2 regions of the Streptomyces lacaronensis genome follow, and region 2 is predicted to be linked to the other one. Evidence: riboswitches for the same ligand, from Rfam matches in the RefSeq annotation. Region 2 holds a riboswitch; the other holds the start of a gene.
The links. A riboswitch is a leader RNA that binds a small molecule or an ion and turns the genes downstream of it on or off. The one in region 2 is predicted to bind cyclic di-AMP.
Positions count from the first base shown of each region.

Region 1 (7,584 bases), 180 kb from region 2:
CAGAACCTTCACGATGCCGATCGGAAGTCCCATGTGTCCGGCTATCTCCGCGACCGAGAGATAACCACCCGAGCACAGCTCCAGGAGCCCGCGCTTCTCCGGGTCGAGATGGCTGGGGGGTCTCTCTTCGGAGGCGGTGACCAGCGTGATCAGGTTGAACTGGTCGTTCTCCGGAAGCCCTCGACCGTTGGTGATGACGTACGGTCGCACTAACTGAGCGGATTCGGGCTCCTGCTCGCCTGGCGCCGTCATGCCTGAATTCCGGTGTTTTCGCGAGGTGGTGTGGTCAGCGCCTTGCCGAGCTGCCCGACGAGCTGCTGCATCCGGAAGGTGATGTCGGCCATGTCGACATCCGGCGCCGAGGAGACCGCCAGATACGCGCCCTCACCCGCGGAGATGAGGAAAACCCAGCCACCGTCGAACTCGACCAGGGTCTGGCGCCACGTCATATGGGGGCCACCGCAGAAGCCGGCCATGGTGCGGCTCAGCGACTGGATGCCGCTCATCGCCGCCGCGACGGTGTCGGCCTCGTCCTTTTTGACCTCTTGAGAACGGGCCATCAGCAGACCGTCGGCGGAAACCAGGATCGCATGACGAGCCCCTGGTACTTCCAGGGCGCTCTCAAGCATCCATGACAGGTCGTTGTTCACTGAGGATCATGCCCTTCCCTGTTCGGGTTTGCTGCTGAGCGGCCGGACTGAGTGCCGCGCTGGAACGCGCCCATGATCGATGCGGTTTCCTCGCTCGTCCGGGCCGCGGCAGTGGCGTCCGCTCTCGGGACGATGGAAATCGCGCCCTTACGGCGGCGCTTGGGCAGGCCCCCGGCGGTGGAACCGCCCACGGTGGAACTGGTCATGGTGGAACCGCTCGGCTCCGGCTGCTCGGCCGCTGCGGGAGCTTGGGTCGTCGGCTGCTCTTCCGGCTCGGGCATATTGGTCAGAAGGTCCTCGGGGAGAAGCACGACCGCGCGAACACCACCGTACGGAGAGGCCGAATCGACGGACACCGTGAAGCCATAGCGCGCGGCGAGCACACCGATCACCGCGAAACCGAACTGCGGCGGATTGCCCAGTCCCGTTACACCGGTGGCGTGCGTGGCCGAGAGCAGCTTGTCCGCCCGGTTCTTCTCCTCTTCGTTCATACCGACGCCGGCGTCGTCGATGATGACGCAGACGCCCTTGGGGACGGTGCGAATGGTGATGTCGATGGGCGAGTCGGGCGCGGAGTAACTGGTCGCGTTGTCCAAAAGCTCGGCCAGCGCCAGCGCGACCGGTTCCACGGCCCGGCTGACCAGGGCGAAATTGCTCTGCGAGCGGATTTCCACCCGGGTGTAGTGACGGATCCGGCCCTTGGCGCTGCGCACCACGTCGTAGACCGAGGCGACGGCTCGCTGCCGGCCCAGCCAGCCGTCACAGAGCACCGCGATGGACTGCGCACGCCGACCGAACTGCGAGTTCATGTGGTCGATCTCCAGGAGGTCCTGGAGGAGCTGGTGCTCGCCGTACTTGTCCTGCGTCTTGGAGATGGCCAGCTGCTGCTCGTTGGCGAGGCCCTGAAGGGTACGCATGGCGGACTTCAGCGCGCTCTTGGTGGCCTCTTCGGCGCGATTGTGGGCCTCCTGTACCGCCTCGGCGTAATTGTTCTCGAGGTCGGCCGCGCGTTTCTCTAGCTCCGCCTTCTCCTGGCGCAGATTCGCTCGCGCCTTTCGCCCGCGGATAATGGCGGTTGCGGCGAGAGGCGTGCCAGCGATCAGGGCCCAGAGCGCTGGATCCTGTAGATATTGCGTCATTGAGACTCTCTTTAAACGACTAGACCGCCAGGGACTTTAGGGAGGTGTGCTGCGTTATGCGTCTGGAATGGTCGGGGCGGCGGTAAGTCAGCGCCCGTACGGCGCCCGCGGGTTCCGGGGACATCGCACTCGTCTTGCCGACGGCAGCGCACAGGCGTCGGTGCGCCGGAACGGCTCCGTATGCCCGACTGGCGGCATAATGCTCCTCAGAGTGGGGATCCTCTCGGCGTGATGCGCCGGATCGCCGTGTGTCTTACGCGCCCTTGGCTCGCCTGGCAAGCGCGGTGATCGTATCACCGGTATCACTGGGCCCCGTGCATGTGCCCCAGTCCCATTCGTTCACCTGACGTCGTTTCAGCCACACCGTCAGTTCACCGCGTTGACCGACGTCAGGGCATGTCCCGGGGGCTCGTAACGGGGCGGCGCGGGCATCCGCCGAACGGCGGCCCCAGCCATCAGATATCCGGGCATTCGACCCCGGCTGTGCGTGGGCGGTGAAGGGTATGTGGAGATGAATTGGGAATTCCGCTAGACATTCATCCCGCTCATGACTCTCTTATTCTCTTTGTTCTGCTTATTCCCTTATTTCTCTTGTTTGTCGTTACTTCCGGCGGGCCGGGAGAGAGCGGTCCCGCGCCGGTATCGTCGGGGGGTGTCGGAACAGCCCCGTGACAGCTCCGCTCCCACCCTCTTCACCTGGGAGTTCGCCAGCGATCCTTACCCCGCGTACGCCTGGCTACGCGACCACGCCCCGGTGCACCGGACCACGCTGCCCAGCGGTGTGGACGCCTGGCTGGTGACGCGTTACGCCGATGCCCGGAGGGCGCTGGCCGATCCCCGGCTCTCGAAGAACCCCCAGCGGCACAGTGCCGCGGCCCATGCCAAGGGCAAGGTGGGCATCCCGGGCGAACGGCGCGCCGAGCTGATGACACATCTGCTCAATATCGACCCTCCCGACCACACCCGGCTGCGGCGGCTGGTGTCGAAGGCGTTCACCCCGCGGCGGGTGGCCGCGTTCGCCCCCCGGGTACGGACCCTCACCGATCAGCTCATCGACGCCTTCGAAGGGAGGGGAGAAGCGGATCTCATTCATGAGTTCGCCTTCCCCCTCCCTATTTACGCCATCTGCGATCTGCTCGGGGTGCCGCGCGAGGACCAGGACGACTTCCGTGACTGGGCCGGCGCGATGATCCGGCACGGCGGCGGCCCGCGCGGCGGAGTGGCCCGCGCCGTGAAGAGGATCCGGGCGTATCTGGGCGAGCTGATCCACCGCAAGCGCCTGGAGCTCGCGGAGCGCGGGGAAGAAGGGGACGGGGAGGATCTGATCTCGGGGCTGATCCGGGCCGGCGACCACGGTGAGCACCTCACCGAGAACGAGGCCGCGGCCATGGCCTTCATCCTTCTCTTCGCCGGCTTCGAGACGACCGTCAATCTCATCGGCAACGGCGTCTACGCGTTGCTGCGCCATCCGGAGCAGCGCGCCCTCATGCAGCGGGCCCTGGAAGAAGGGGACGAGCGGCTGCTCGCCGCCGGGGTCGAGGAACTGCTCCGCTACGACGGACCCGTGGAGATCGCCACCTGGCGGTTCGCCACCGAGCCGCTCACCCTCGCCGGGCAGCGCATCGCCGAGGGAGAGCCGGTGCTGGTGGTGCTCGCCGCGGCCGACCGGGACCCCGAGCGGTTCGCGGAGCCGGACGTCCTCGATCTCACCCGCCGGGACAACCAGCACCTCGGCTACGGCCATGGCATCCATTACTGTCTGGGTGCCCCGCTGGCCCGGCTGGAGGCCCAGACCGCGATCGCCACCCTGCTGCGGCGGCTGCCCGGGCTGCGGCTCGCGGAGGATCCGGACGATCTGCGGTGGCGTGGCGGGCTCATCATGCGCGGGCTGCGCGCGCTCCCGGTGACCTGGAATTCCGCGGACGGCTGAGACCTGCGAAACGGGCGGCCGGGGCCCCCAAGGCCCTTACGGGCGGACATACGTGACGAATGATCAACCGTGTGACCTTGGCGTGACCTCGGATACATCGCCTTGTGATGATCGAGTGCCCTCGCTATGTTCACCGGCAAACCTTGTCGCCATAGGGCCATAGCGCCATAGGAGAGGTCAATCGCATGCGTTCCGGTAATGGTCGACACCGTCGCCCCCGTCAGGCTCCGGCCATCATCGTCGCGGCGGGGGTCACGGGAGCGGGCCTCGCCATGCCCCTCTTCGGGGCGACCGGCGCACAGGCCGCCCAGACCGCCACATGGGATCACGTCGCCGAGTGCGAGAGCGGCGGTATGTGGAGCGCCAACGAGGGCAACGGTTTCTACGGCGGGCTCCAGCTGACCCTCGACATGTGGAAGAAGTACGGCGGCACGGAGTACGCCCCGCGCCCCGACCTCGCCAGCCGCTCCCAGCAGATATCCGTCGCTGAGGCGATCCTCGGCGACCGCGGCCCCGACGCCTGGCCGAGCTGTGCGCTGGGCGCCGGGCTCACCGACGGCGGCGGCGCCCCCGACGTGGACCCCGGCAGCACGGCCACCCCGAACCCGGGGACGGGCCGAGACGGGGACGGCCAGGGGGACCGGGAGCGGGACGGCTCCTCCTCGGACGCGGACCGTTCGGGGACGTCCGACAGCGCCGACAAGCCGGACGCGCCGGACGCCTCCGGGTCGGCCGAGGAGCCGGAGGCGCCGCACACCTCCCAATCCCCGGATGGCCTTGACGGCTCCGCGTCGGACGACCCGGCGTCGGACGACCCGGACTCGGACGGCCCCTCACGCTCGGACAGCCCCTCACGCTCGGACGGACCCTCGGCGTCGGACGGCTCCAAGAGCCCCTCGGCGGACCCCTCGGGCCGCCACCGCGGCTCCCCGGACGCCGGGGAGCGGGCCGACGACGGCGGCGCGGGGAGCGCGCGGCCCTCCGGGCGCCATGCCTCGCGCGGCGCTTCGGACCGGGACGAGGACTCCACGGACGATGATTACACCGTTCGCCCCGGTGACAACCTGTCAGGGATCGCCGAGCACCAGAATGTGTCCCGCGGTTGGGAAGGGCTCTACGAAACCAACGAGGACCTCATCGGGGTCGACCCCGATCTGATCATTCCTGGTCAGCGACTTGACCTCACCATCAGGGAGCAGTGATTCGGGGGGAATTGCCCGATCTGGACCCGGTGAGACATACATCTCGTCACATTTTCCGGGGCGCACCTCGTGTCCGATCCCTCCTCACCCGGCCCCACCTGCGTCGATGTGGGCCGGGTGAGATCAATTACAGCCCCAATCACTGCCCTTGGGGTGTTTGAACCTTCTTGGAAGGTGTGTTTAACGTCTTTTCGCTCGCCACCGCGGGCACCGTCGATCGTCACGCCGAATCCTGCCGGCGGTCGGGGGGAAACCGACGCGTCAGCGCCGAAGGCAGGAGCGGGGGACCCAAGGTAGGTGCCGAATGGCCTGTGGATACGGGCTTGTCGGCTAGGGGTGAAGCCGGGAGCGACCATCGCGACCGGCCGGGCAACTCACGTCCGAACCCGACAGCTCACCTCGTAGGCGTCGGTGAGGAAACGAACCAAAATGCTCAAGTCCAACGGGAAGCACCGCCGCCCCTCCAAGGCCACCCGTATCGCCGCACTCACCGGTCTCGCCGGTGCCGCCGTGGCGGCACCGCTCATCGGGGCGACCTCCGCCTCCGCGGCCACCACCTCGCAGTGGGACCAGGTCGCGCAGTGCGAGTCCGGTGGCAACTGGTCGATCAACACCGGCAACGGCTACTTCGGCGGCCTGCAGTTCTCGAGCTCCACCTGGGCCGCCTACGGCGGCACGGCCTACGCCTCCACCGCGGACAAGGCCAGCAAGGCCCAGCAGATCCAGATCGCCGAGAAGGTCCTGGGCAGCCAGGGCAAGGGCGCCTGGCCGGTCTGCGGCAAGGGTCTGACCTCCGGCGGCAGCCCGTCCGCCCCGTCCGCGCCCTCCGGCTCGCAGGACCAGTCCTCGGCGACCACCAAGTCGGCCCCGGCCGCCCAGCCGAAGGCCCAGCCGAAGGCGCAGCCGCACACCGCGCCGGAGCGCGCCGCGCGGCACCAGACCCGTGGCCCGATCAAGAAGGGTGACGGCGAGTACAAGGTCAAGTCCGGCGACACCCTCGGCAAGATCGCCAAGGCCCACGACGTCAAGGGCGGCTGGAAGAAGCTCTTCGAGCTGAACAAGGACATCGTGGAGCAGGCCGACCTGATCTTCCCGGGCCAGCAGCTGCACCTCCGCTGAGGCCGGCGGCCAGCAGCTGCACCTCCGCTGAGGCCGGCCCCCGAGAACGAGCCCCGGCCGGGCGTGCCACTCCTATGGCGCGCCCCGCCGGGGCTTTCCCCATGCATGCGAAATCTGGATTTCTGATCCAGAATCTGGCTTTTTGTGCCACGCCCCTGTCTCGTGGGGCGGGCGAACGCGGGGCGCAGCCCTCCCGGGCCGTTAGGCTCGTGCTGCTACCGCAGACCCATACGAAGGAGAACCTCGTGCCGTCCATCGACGTCGTCGTAGCTCGCGAGATCCTCGACTCGCGAGGCAACCCCACGGTCGAGGTCGAGGTTGGCCTCGACGACGGCAGCACCGGCCGTGCCGCCGTGCCGTCCGGCGCCTCCACCGGCGCCTTCGAGGCCCTCGAGCTCCGTGACGGCGACAAGAACCGCTACAACGGCAAGGGCGTGGAGAAGGCCGTCCTCGCCGTGATCGAGCAGATCGGCCCGGAGCTGGTCGGCTATGACGCCACCGAGCAGCGGCTGATCGACCAGGCGATGTTCGACCTGGACGCCACCCCGGACAAGTCCTCGCTCGGTGCCAACGCGATCCTGGGTGTCTCCCTCGCCGTCGCGCACGCCGCCTCCGAGGCGTCCGACCTCCCCCTCTTCCGTTACCTCGGCGGCCCGAACGCCCATCTGCTGCCGGTGCCGATGATGAACATCCTCAACGGCGGGTCGCACGCCGACTCCAATGTGGACATCCAGGAGTTCATGATCGCCCCCGTGGGCGCGGAGTCCTTCTCCGAGGCCCTGCGCTGGGGCGCCGAGGTGTACCACACCCTGAAGTCCGTGCTGAAGGAGCGCGGCCTGTCCACCGGCCTCGGCGACGAGGGCGGCTTCGCGCCGAACCTCGGTTCCAACCGCGAGGCCCTCGACCTGATCCTCGAGGCGGTCAAGAAGGCGGGCTACCAGCCGGGCCAGGACATCGCGCTCGCGCTGGACGTCGCCGCCTCCGAGTTCTACAAGGACGGCACGTACCAGTTCGAGGGCCAGTCCCGCTCCGCCGCCGAGATGACCTCGTATTACGCCGAGCTGGTCGCCGCGTACCCGCTGGTCTCCATCGAGGACCCGCTGAACGAGGAGGACTGGGACGGCTGGAAGACCATCACCGAGCAGCTCGGCGACAAGGTCCAGCTGGTCGGCGACGACCTCTTCGTCACCAACCCCGAGCGGCTGTCCCGCGGCATCGACAGCGACACCGCGAACGCCCTGCTGGTCAAGGTCAACCAGATCGGCTCGCTGACCGAGACCCTCGACGCTGTCGAGCTGGCCCAGCGCAGCGGCTACAAGTGCATGATGTCGCACCGCTCCGGTGAGACCGAGGACGTCACCATCGCCGACCTGGCCGTCGCCACCAACTGCGGCCAGATCAAGACCGGCGCCCCGGCCCGCTCCGAGCGGGTGGCCAAGTACAACCAGCTGCTGCGCATCGAGGAGATCCTCGACGACGCCGCGGTGTACGCGGGCCGTTCCGCCTTCCCGCGCTTCAAGGGCTGAGCGGACACGTCTGACCCC
Region 1 is NZ_JBLHDK010000003.1:6,868,444-6,876,027, forward strand. It holds gene ACMTAK_RS29900 (DUF742 domain-containing protein) at 1-252, opposite strand, end outside; gene ACMTAK_RS29905 (roadblock/LC7 domain-containing protein) at 249-650, opposite strand; gene ACMTAK_RS29910 (sensor histidine kinase) at 647-1,789, opposite strand; gene ACMTAK_RS29915 (cytochrome P450 family protein) at 2,442-3,719, shown strand; gene ACMTAK_RS29920 (transglycosylase family protein) at 3,905-4,921, shown strand; cyclic di-AMP (ydaO/yuaA leader) riboswitch at 5,177-5,344, shown strand; gene ACMTAK_RS29925 (transglycosylase family protein) at 5,351-6,040, shown strand; gene eno (phosphopyruvate hydratase) at 6,286-7,566, shown strand.
Region 1: it holds a riboswitch for cyclic di-AMP, as region 2 does, so the genes downstream of both, ACMTAK_RS29925 (transglycosylase family protein) here and ACMTAK_RS29100 (C40 family peptidase) in region 2, are expected to answer to the same signal.

Region 2 (7,584 bases):
CCCCTCGGCCGCGCTGGTGCGCACGGCGGCGAGCCGCAGCGGCAGCGCGCCGCCGATCAGCCGCTCGGCGTAGGCCCGGCCCACCGGGCCGTACCCCGACAGCACGACGGAGGGTTCGGGCCCGGTTTCGGCTTCGCGTGGCATGCGGCCAGTCTGCCTTGTGTCACCAGGCCGGGACCGGGGACGGCTATGCGGGGCGGGTCGTCGTCGGGGACTGCTGTACGGGCCGGGCCGGGACCGGGGACCGCTACGCCGGGCGGGCCGCCCCCGCGAAGGGCATGTCCGCCACGGAGGCCAACCGGACCGGGGCCCCGGGGCGCGGGGCGTGGATCATGCGGCCGCCGCCGATGTAGAGGCCGACATGGCTGACACCGGAGTAGAAGAAGACCAGGTCGCCGGGGGCCAGTTGATCGCGGGTGACGCGCTGACCGGCGTTGATCTGGGTGTACGTGGTGCGGGGCAGGGCCACCCCGGCGGCGCGCCAGGCGGCCTGGGTGAGCCCCGAGCAGTCATAGCCGTGGGGACCGGTGGCGCCCCACACATACGGCTTGCCGAGGGCCGCGTACGCGTAGGAGACGGCGCGGGCGGCGCGGCCCGTGGCGGGGGCGAGGGAGTCGGCGGCCTTGTCGCCGCCCCGCGCCGCCAGCAGGCGCTGCCGCTGCTCGAGGGTCAGCCGGCCGAGGAGGCGATCGGCGGCGGCGAGCTTCTCCTGGACGGTCCGCTTGTGGTGGGCGGCGGCCGTCCGGGAGGCGCGCAGAGCGGCGAGGCGGTCGGCCGCCTCGCCGCGGACCTGGCGTAATTTCCGCTCCTGACGGCCGATCGTGGCGATCAGGGCGGCCTGGCGGCTCCCCGCGCGCTCGGCGAGCGAGGCGCGCTGAAGGTACTGGTCGGGGGAGGAGGACAGGGCGAGCTGGAGGGCCGGGGCGATCGTCCCCGAGCGGTACTGGGCGGTGGCGAAGGCGCCGAGGGCGTTGCGCGCGGTGTTGAGCCGGGTGGTGCGGCGGGCGGCCTGGTCGCGCAGCGCCTCCAGCGTCCGGCGGGCCTTGTCGGCCTTCTCCCTCGCGCCGTTGTACTTCTCGGTGGCCTCCTCGGCCTCTCGCTGGTACTCATCGACCTTCGCCTTCACCTGAGCGGGGGTGAGGCGGTTCTCGGCGTGTCCGGTGCCGTCGAGGAGGGTGGCGGACGCGGCGCCGGTGAGGGCGAGGAGCGCGGCCGCGCGGGCGGTGCTGCTGGTGAGCGAGCGCTGCTTGGGCTTCCTGTGCGACGCCACTGCGGCGGTTCACCTGGTCTTTCTTGGGCAGTCCAGTTCGGGCGATCCAGGACATTCCGCAGATCCTGGACCCTTGTGGGGAGCGGACGGGCAGGTGGCAGTCCGCCATGAGGCGGGGACCCTCGGTTGACGGGAAGCGGACTGCCACCTGGAGGAGGAAGCTAGGCCGGAAAGCGGGGGCGTGCGGGGGATTGAACGGGAGTGCACGGATTTCGTCGATCCGGTGACGACTGATGATCGCCCGGCGAGTGGGGCGGTCGGGAGTGTGGGGCGGCCGTGATCGAAGCGGCGATAGGCCCCCACCCGAGTGCCGGACGATGATATGCGCGCGGCTAGTCTCCGGAGCCATGGACGTACTCATTCACGTGTTCGTCGGCCTCCACATCGTCGGCATCGGCGCGCTGCTCGGTGGCTTCTTCTCGCAGCTCAAAGCCGCGCGCGCGGGCGAGGCCCGGATGATCCCGGCGATGCTGCACGGCGCGCTGACCATGCTGGTGACCGGCGTGGCGCTGGTCGGGCTCAACCAGGCGGACGACAACAGCGTCAATACCGTCAAAATCGGTATCAAGCTGGCGCTATTGGTCGTCATCCTCGGCCTGGTCTATGTGAAGCGCGACGAGGAGAAGGTAGAGTCGGCCGCCTTCGGCGCGGTGGGCGCCTTGACAACGGCAAACATCTTCATCGCCGTGCTGTGGACCTGACGAACGAATGTTCTGGGGGTAACCCAAGGCAATTGCGACACGATCCCGAGGCAACCGTTTGCACTCGCGAGCTGTCTTAGTAAAGAACGAGGCAGTCGAGAGGAGTGGCCAATGGGGGTAGTGGGGGCAGTCAGAAGTCATAGGCGGCGCGTGGGCGTCGCGCTGGGGCTGGCGGGGATGGCGGTGCCGCTCGCGGTGGCCGTCGCCGGTCCGGCGCAGGCTCAGGCGCGGCCGCTGGGCCGGTCGGCCGGCACGGTGACACCGGTGAGCATGGCCGCGTCGTCGTGCACGACCACCGCCGGGCCGTACCAGAGGCAGGCCGAGCGGTTCCTGGGCCGTCCCGTGGACGGACGGCAGTCGCGGGCGGACTGTCTCGCGATCCAGAAGTTCCAGATCGACCACGGCGTCAGCCCGACGATCGGCTACGCGGGCCCGATCACCTCGGGCGTGATGAGCCTCATCAGCGCCCAGAAAGCCGCCGGGCACAATCCGAACGCGGCGAGGAAGTGCCCCACCAACAGGGGCCGTATCGCCTGTGTGGACCTCACCCGCCAGCTGAGCTGGGTCCAGGACGGCTCCCGGCTGGTCTACGGACCGGTGCCGGTGCGGTCCGGGCGGGACGGCTTCGAGACCCGCACCGGGCTGAAGAAGGTCTACTGGCGGAACATCGACCACTGGTCGACGCTCTACAAGGTCGCCATGCCCTACAGCCAGTTCTTCGACGGCGGCCAGGCGTTTCACTCGATCGCCGGCAGCGTATGGTCCCCGCCCGGCTCCCATGGCTGCGTCAACATGCGTAAGGGCGACGCCAAGAAGTACTGGAGCCTGCTGAAGAACGGCGACGACGTGTACGTCTACGGGCGCAAGCCCGGCACCTGAGCCACTGACGGCGCCGAGAGGCGCTGACGGCGCCGCTGAGCCGATGACGATGCCGCTGCCCGGGGTCCGCCCCCGGGCAGCGGCATCGTCGGGATCAGGGGCCCTACGAGGGCCGCACGCTCCCGTAGATCGGCATCTCCGTGATCGGCGCCTTCTTCACCACATCGCCCGGCTTCGGCGCGTGGATCATCATCCCGTCGCCGATGTAGAGGCCGACATGGCTGATGTCGTCGTAGAAGAAGACGAGATCGCCCGGCTGGAGTTGGGACGTCGAGACGCGCGTACCGGCCTTCACCTGGTCCCAGGTGGTGCGCGGCAGCGAGATCCCGGCGGACTTCCAGGCCGCCTGCGTCAGCCCGGAGCAGTCGAAGGAGCTGGGCCCGGTGGCGCCCCAGACGTACGGCTTGCCGAGCTGCGCCTTGGCGAAGGCGATGGCCTGGGCCGCCTTGGAGCTGTTGGCCGGGACAGAGGGCGTGGAGGGCGCCGTCGAACCGGAGCCACCCGCGTTCTGCTCCTGCTGCTTCTTGCGCGCGGCCGCCTCCTGCCGCTGCTTCTCGGCCAGCTCGGCGGCCTTACGGCGGGCCTCTTCCGCCTTCTTCTTCTCGATCGCCGCCAGTCGCGCCTTCTCCTTGGCGGTCAGATTCGCCAGCAGCCGCCGGGCCTCGGTCAGCTTGTCCTGGACGGTCTTCTTCTGGACCTTCAGCTGCTTCTGGGACGCGGTCAGCGAGGCAAGGCTCTCGGCGGCCTTACCGCGCTCCTTGGCGGCCTTCACCCGCTGCTTCTGGAAGTCGTCGACGGCCTGCTTCTGCCGACCGGTCATCCGGTCGATCAGATGCGACTGGTCGAAGACGTCCTGCGGATCGTTGGAGAACAGCAGGGTCGCGGCGGAGCGGGCCATTCCGCCGTCCCGGTACTGGGCGGTGGCGTAGGTGCCGAGCATGCGCCGCGCCTCGTTGAGCTTCTCGGTGCGCTGGGCGACGGAGTCCAGCAGCTTGTCGACCTTGGCCCGCTGCTGGTCGGTGCGCTCCTTGGCGGCGTTGTAGCGCTGGGTGGCGGTCTCCGCCTGGTGGTAGAGGGTGTCGACCTTCTCCTTCACCTTCTCGATCGACTGGGCGGCCGGCTTGGGATCGGTGGGCGCGGCGTTGGCCGACTGGGAGAGGAGGGTGACGGATGCGAGGGCGGCGGTGGTGAACCCGACGGCCGTACGGCGGCTGTGACCCGTGAGCGGGGCGGGTATTCGGCTCCGCGGCTTGCGGTGCGACGCCAAGGGAGGCGACTCCTTCCGTGGACCGCCTACCGGGTTAGCTGACGGGTTCGGGCGGTACGGAAGGTTGCCCTACGGCCGTGTCCGGACGGCACCGTGTGCGCCGTACCGTTTCGGGCCGATTCACCCCGGTCTTGCGTTGTTGGGTCCCCGGCTCCGGGCGCCTCACGGCGTAACCGGACTCGGCGGAGGCGCCCGTGCCGACGTGGTTCGCCGACGGATCTTCCGGGCCGCCTGACGCAGGACGGTAGCCAACACGTGGGGCTCCTGTGAAGACTGGTGGCCGTTTTGCCCGAAACCGTTTCGTGATGTTCGTACGTCGGCTGTCAGTGGGGCGGCCTAGACTCGGGGAGCGATGAGCAGCCTCTTTGACGACAGCTTCCTGGCGGACCTCGGGCCTTCTCAGGACGAGGAGCGGCCACCGCCGCCCGAGGATTCGGCACACCCTGGCCACGGTGGCGCCGAGGACGTGCCGCATCACCTCTTCAGCGGCGATTTCGACGCGCCCGTGCCCCGGGAGGCCCACTACCGGGACGGCGCGCCCCGGCCCGCCGTGGACCCGTCCGCGCTGCTCGAGGGGTTGAACGAGCAGCAGAGGGCCGCCGTGGAGCACACCGGCTCGCCGCTGCTGATCGTCGCGGGCGCCGGCTCCGGCAAGACCCGGGTGCTCACCCATCGCATCGCCTATCTGCTCGGCGCCCGCTCCACCCACCCCGGCCAGATCCTCGCCATCACCTTCACCAACAAGGCGGCGGGCGAGATGAAGGAGCGCGTCGAGGAGCTCGTCGGCCCGCGGGCCAACGCCATGTGGGTGTCCACCTTCCACAGCGCCTGCGTCCGCATCCTGCGCCGGGAGTCGAAGAAGCTGGGCTTCACCTCGTCGTTCTCGATCTACGACGCGGCCGACTCCAAGCGGCTGATGTCGCTGGTCTGCCGGGATCTGGACCTCGACCCCAAGCGGTTCCCGCCGAAGTCCTTCAGCGCCAAGATCTCCAACCTCAAGAACGAGCTGATTGACGAGGAGACCTTCGCCGAGCAGGCGGCAGGGGGCACCTCCCGGACGGAGTCCGGGGGAAGTTTTGAGAAATCGCTGGCCGAGGCGTATGCGATGTACCAGGCGCGGCTTCGCGAGGCCAACGCGCTGGACTTCGACGACATCATCATGACCACGGTCAATCTGCTCCAGGCGTTCCCGGACGTCGCCGAGCACTACCGCCGCCGCTTCCGGCACGTCCTGGTGGACGAGTACCAGGACACCAACCACGCGCAGTACACACTCGTGCGCGAGCTGGTGGGCACCGACACCGAGGAGACCACGGCCGCCGAGCTGTGCGTCGTGGGCGACGCCGACCAGTCGATCTACGCCTTCCGGGGCGCCACGATCCGTAACATCCTCCAGTTCGAGGAGGACTACCCCACCGCGCGGACGATCCTCCTCGAGCAGAACTACCGCTCGACCCAGACCATCCTGAGCGCGGCCAACGCGGTCATCGAGCGCAATGAGAACCGCCGCCCGAAGAACCTGTGGACGGACGCCGGCGCCGGGGCCGAGATCACCGGCTATGTGGCCGACACCGAGCACGACGAGGCCCAGTTCGTCGCCGACGAGATCGACCGGCTGACGGACGCGGGCGACGCCAAGGCCGGGGACGTGGCGGTCTTCTACCGCACCAATGCCCAGTCCCGTGTCTTCGAAGAGGTCTTCATCCGCGTCGGGCTGCCGTACAAGGTCGTCGGCGGGGTGCGCTTCTATGAGCGCAAGGAGGTCCGGGACGTCCTCGCGTATCTGCGGGTGCTGGCCAACCCCGAGGACTCCGTCCCGCTCCGCCGCATCCTGAACGTGCCCAAGCGCGGCATCGGCGAGCGCGCGGAGGCCATGATCGACGCGCTGTCGCTGCGCGAGAAGATCACCTTCCCGCAGGCGCTGCGCCGGGTTGACGAGGCGTACGGCATGGCGGCCCGCTCGGCCAACGCCGTCAAGCGGTTCAACACGCTCATGGAGGAGCTCCACACCATCGTGGAGTCCGGGGCGGGCCCGGCCACCGTCCTGGAGGCGGTGCTGGAGCGCACCGGCTATCTGGCCGAGCTCCAGGCGTCCACCGATCCGCAGGACGAGACCCGGATCGAGAACCTCCAGGAGCTCGCCGCCGTGGCCCTGGAGTTCGAGCAGGACCGCGGCGAGGAGAACCCCGGCACCCTCGCGGACTTCCTGGAGCAGGTCGCGCTCGTCGCCGACTCCGACCAGATCCCCGACGAGGACACCGAGGGCTCCGGCGTGATCACGCTGATGACCCTGCACACGGCGAAGGGCCTGGAGTTCCCGGTCGTCTTCCTCAGCGGCATGGAGGACGGCGTCTTCCCGCATATGCGGGCGCTCGGCCAGACCAAGGAGCTGGAGGAGGAGCGGCGGCTGGCCTATGTCGGGATCACCCGGGCCCGCGAGCGGCTCTATCTGACCCGCTCGACGATGCGCAGCGCCTGGGGACAGCCCGCGTACAACCCGCCGTCCCGCTTCCTGGAGGAGATCCCGGACCAGTATGTGCGCTGGCGGCGCACCGGGCCCGCCACCCCGTCCGCGTCCATGGGCGGCATCGCCTCGACCCCGCCGTCGGGGCTGTCGTCCGGTCTGTCGACGTCGCGTTCGCGCACCGGGGGCGGCGGGTTCGCCACCCGGCGGGCCAAGGAGCGCCCGGTGGTCGCCCTGGCCATCGGGGACCGGGTCACCCATGACTCGTTCGGGCTCGGCACGGTGGTGGCGGTCAAGGGCAGCGGGGACAACGCGGAGGCGACGATCGATTTCGGCGACGAGAAGCCGAAGCGGCTGCTGCTGCGGTACGCACCGGTGGAGAAGCTGTAGGGGGGCGCAGGCCGTGCGAGCGTCGCGCGGCGCGGCGGTGGCGCGCCACGGCGGTGGCCCCGGATCAGGTCGGGTCGAGGCCCTTGCCGCGCAGCCAGGGCAGCGGGTCAATGGCCGCGCCACCGCCGGGGTGGACCTCGAAGTGCAGATGCGGGCCGGTGGAGTTACCGGAGTTCCCGGAGTACGCGATGGTCTCCCCGGCCTTGACGGTTCCTGAGCGGATCTTGGCGCTGCTGAGGTGGCAGTACCAGGTCTCCGTGCCGTCCGGGCTGGTCAGAACGACCATATTGCCGTAGGCGTCGTTCCACTGCGCCTTTACGGTGCCGTCGGTGGCGGCCATCACGGGCGTCCCGTAGCTCACCGGGAAGTCGATGCCGGTGTGCACCGACATCCAGTTGATACCGGCCTGGCCGAACTGGGCGCTCAGGCCGTGCTGGGCGACGGGCAGCGCGAACTTCGGGCGCAGCGCTTCCTTGCGCGCCGCCTCGGCGGCCTTGCGCTTCTTCTCGGCGGCCTGGCGCGCCTGGAGGTCGATCCGTTCCTGGGCGCGGCTGGTGCGGTCGCGGAAGTCGTCGGCGTCCTCGCGGACCCCGGCGAGCTGGGAGTCCAGCTT
Region 2 is NZ_JBLHDK010000003.1:6,691,690-6,699,273, forward strand. It holds gene ACMTAK_RS29080 (homoserine dehydrogenase) at 1-144, opposite strand, end outside; gene ACMTAK_RS29085 (C40 family peptidase) at 248-1,270, opposite strand; gene ACMTAK_RS29090 (hypothetical protein) at 1,618-1,971, shown strand; gene ACMTAK_RS29095 (L,D-transpeptidase) at 2,083-2,850, shown strand; gene ACMTAK_RS29100 (C40 family peptidase) at 2,954-4,117, opposite strand; cyclic di-AMP (ydaO/yuaA leader) riboswitch at 4,126-4,312, opposite strand; gene pcrA (DNA helicase PcrA) at 4,470-6,971, shown strand; gene ACMTAK_RS29110 (M23 family metallopeptidase) at 7,036-7,584, opposite strand, start outside.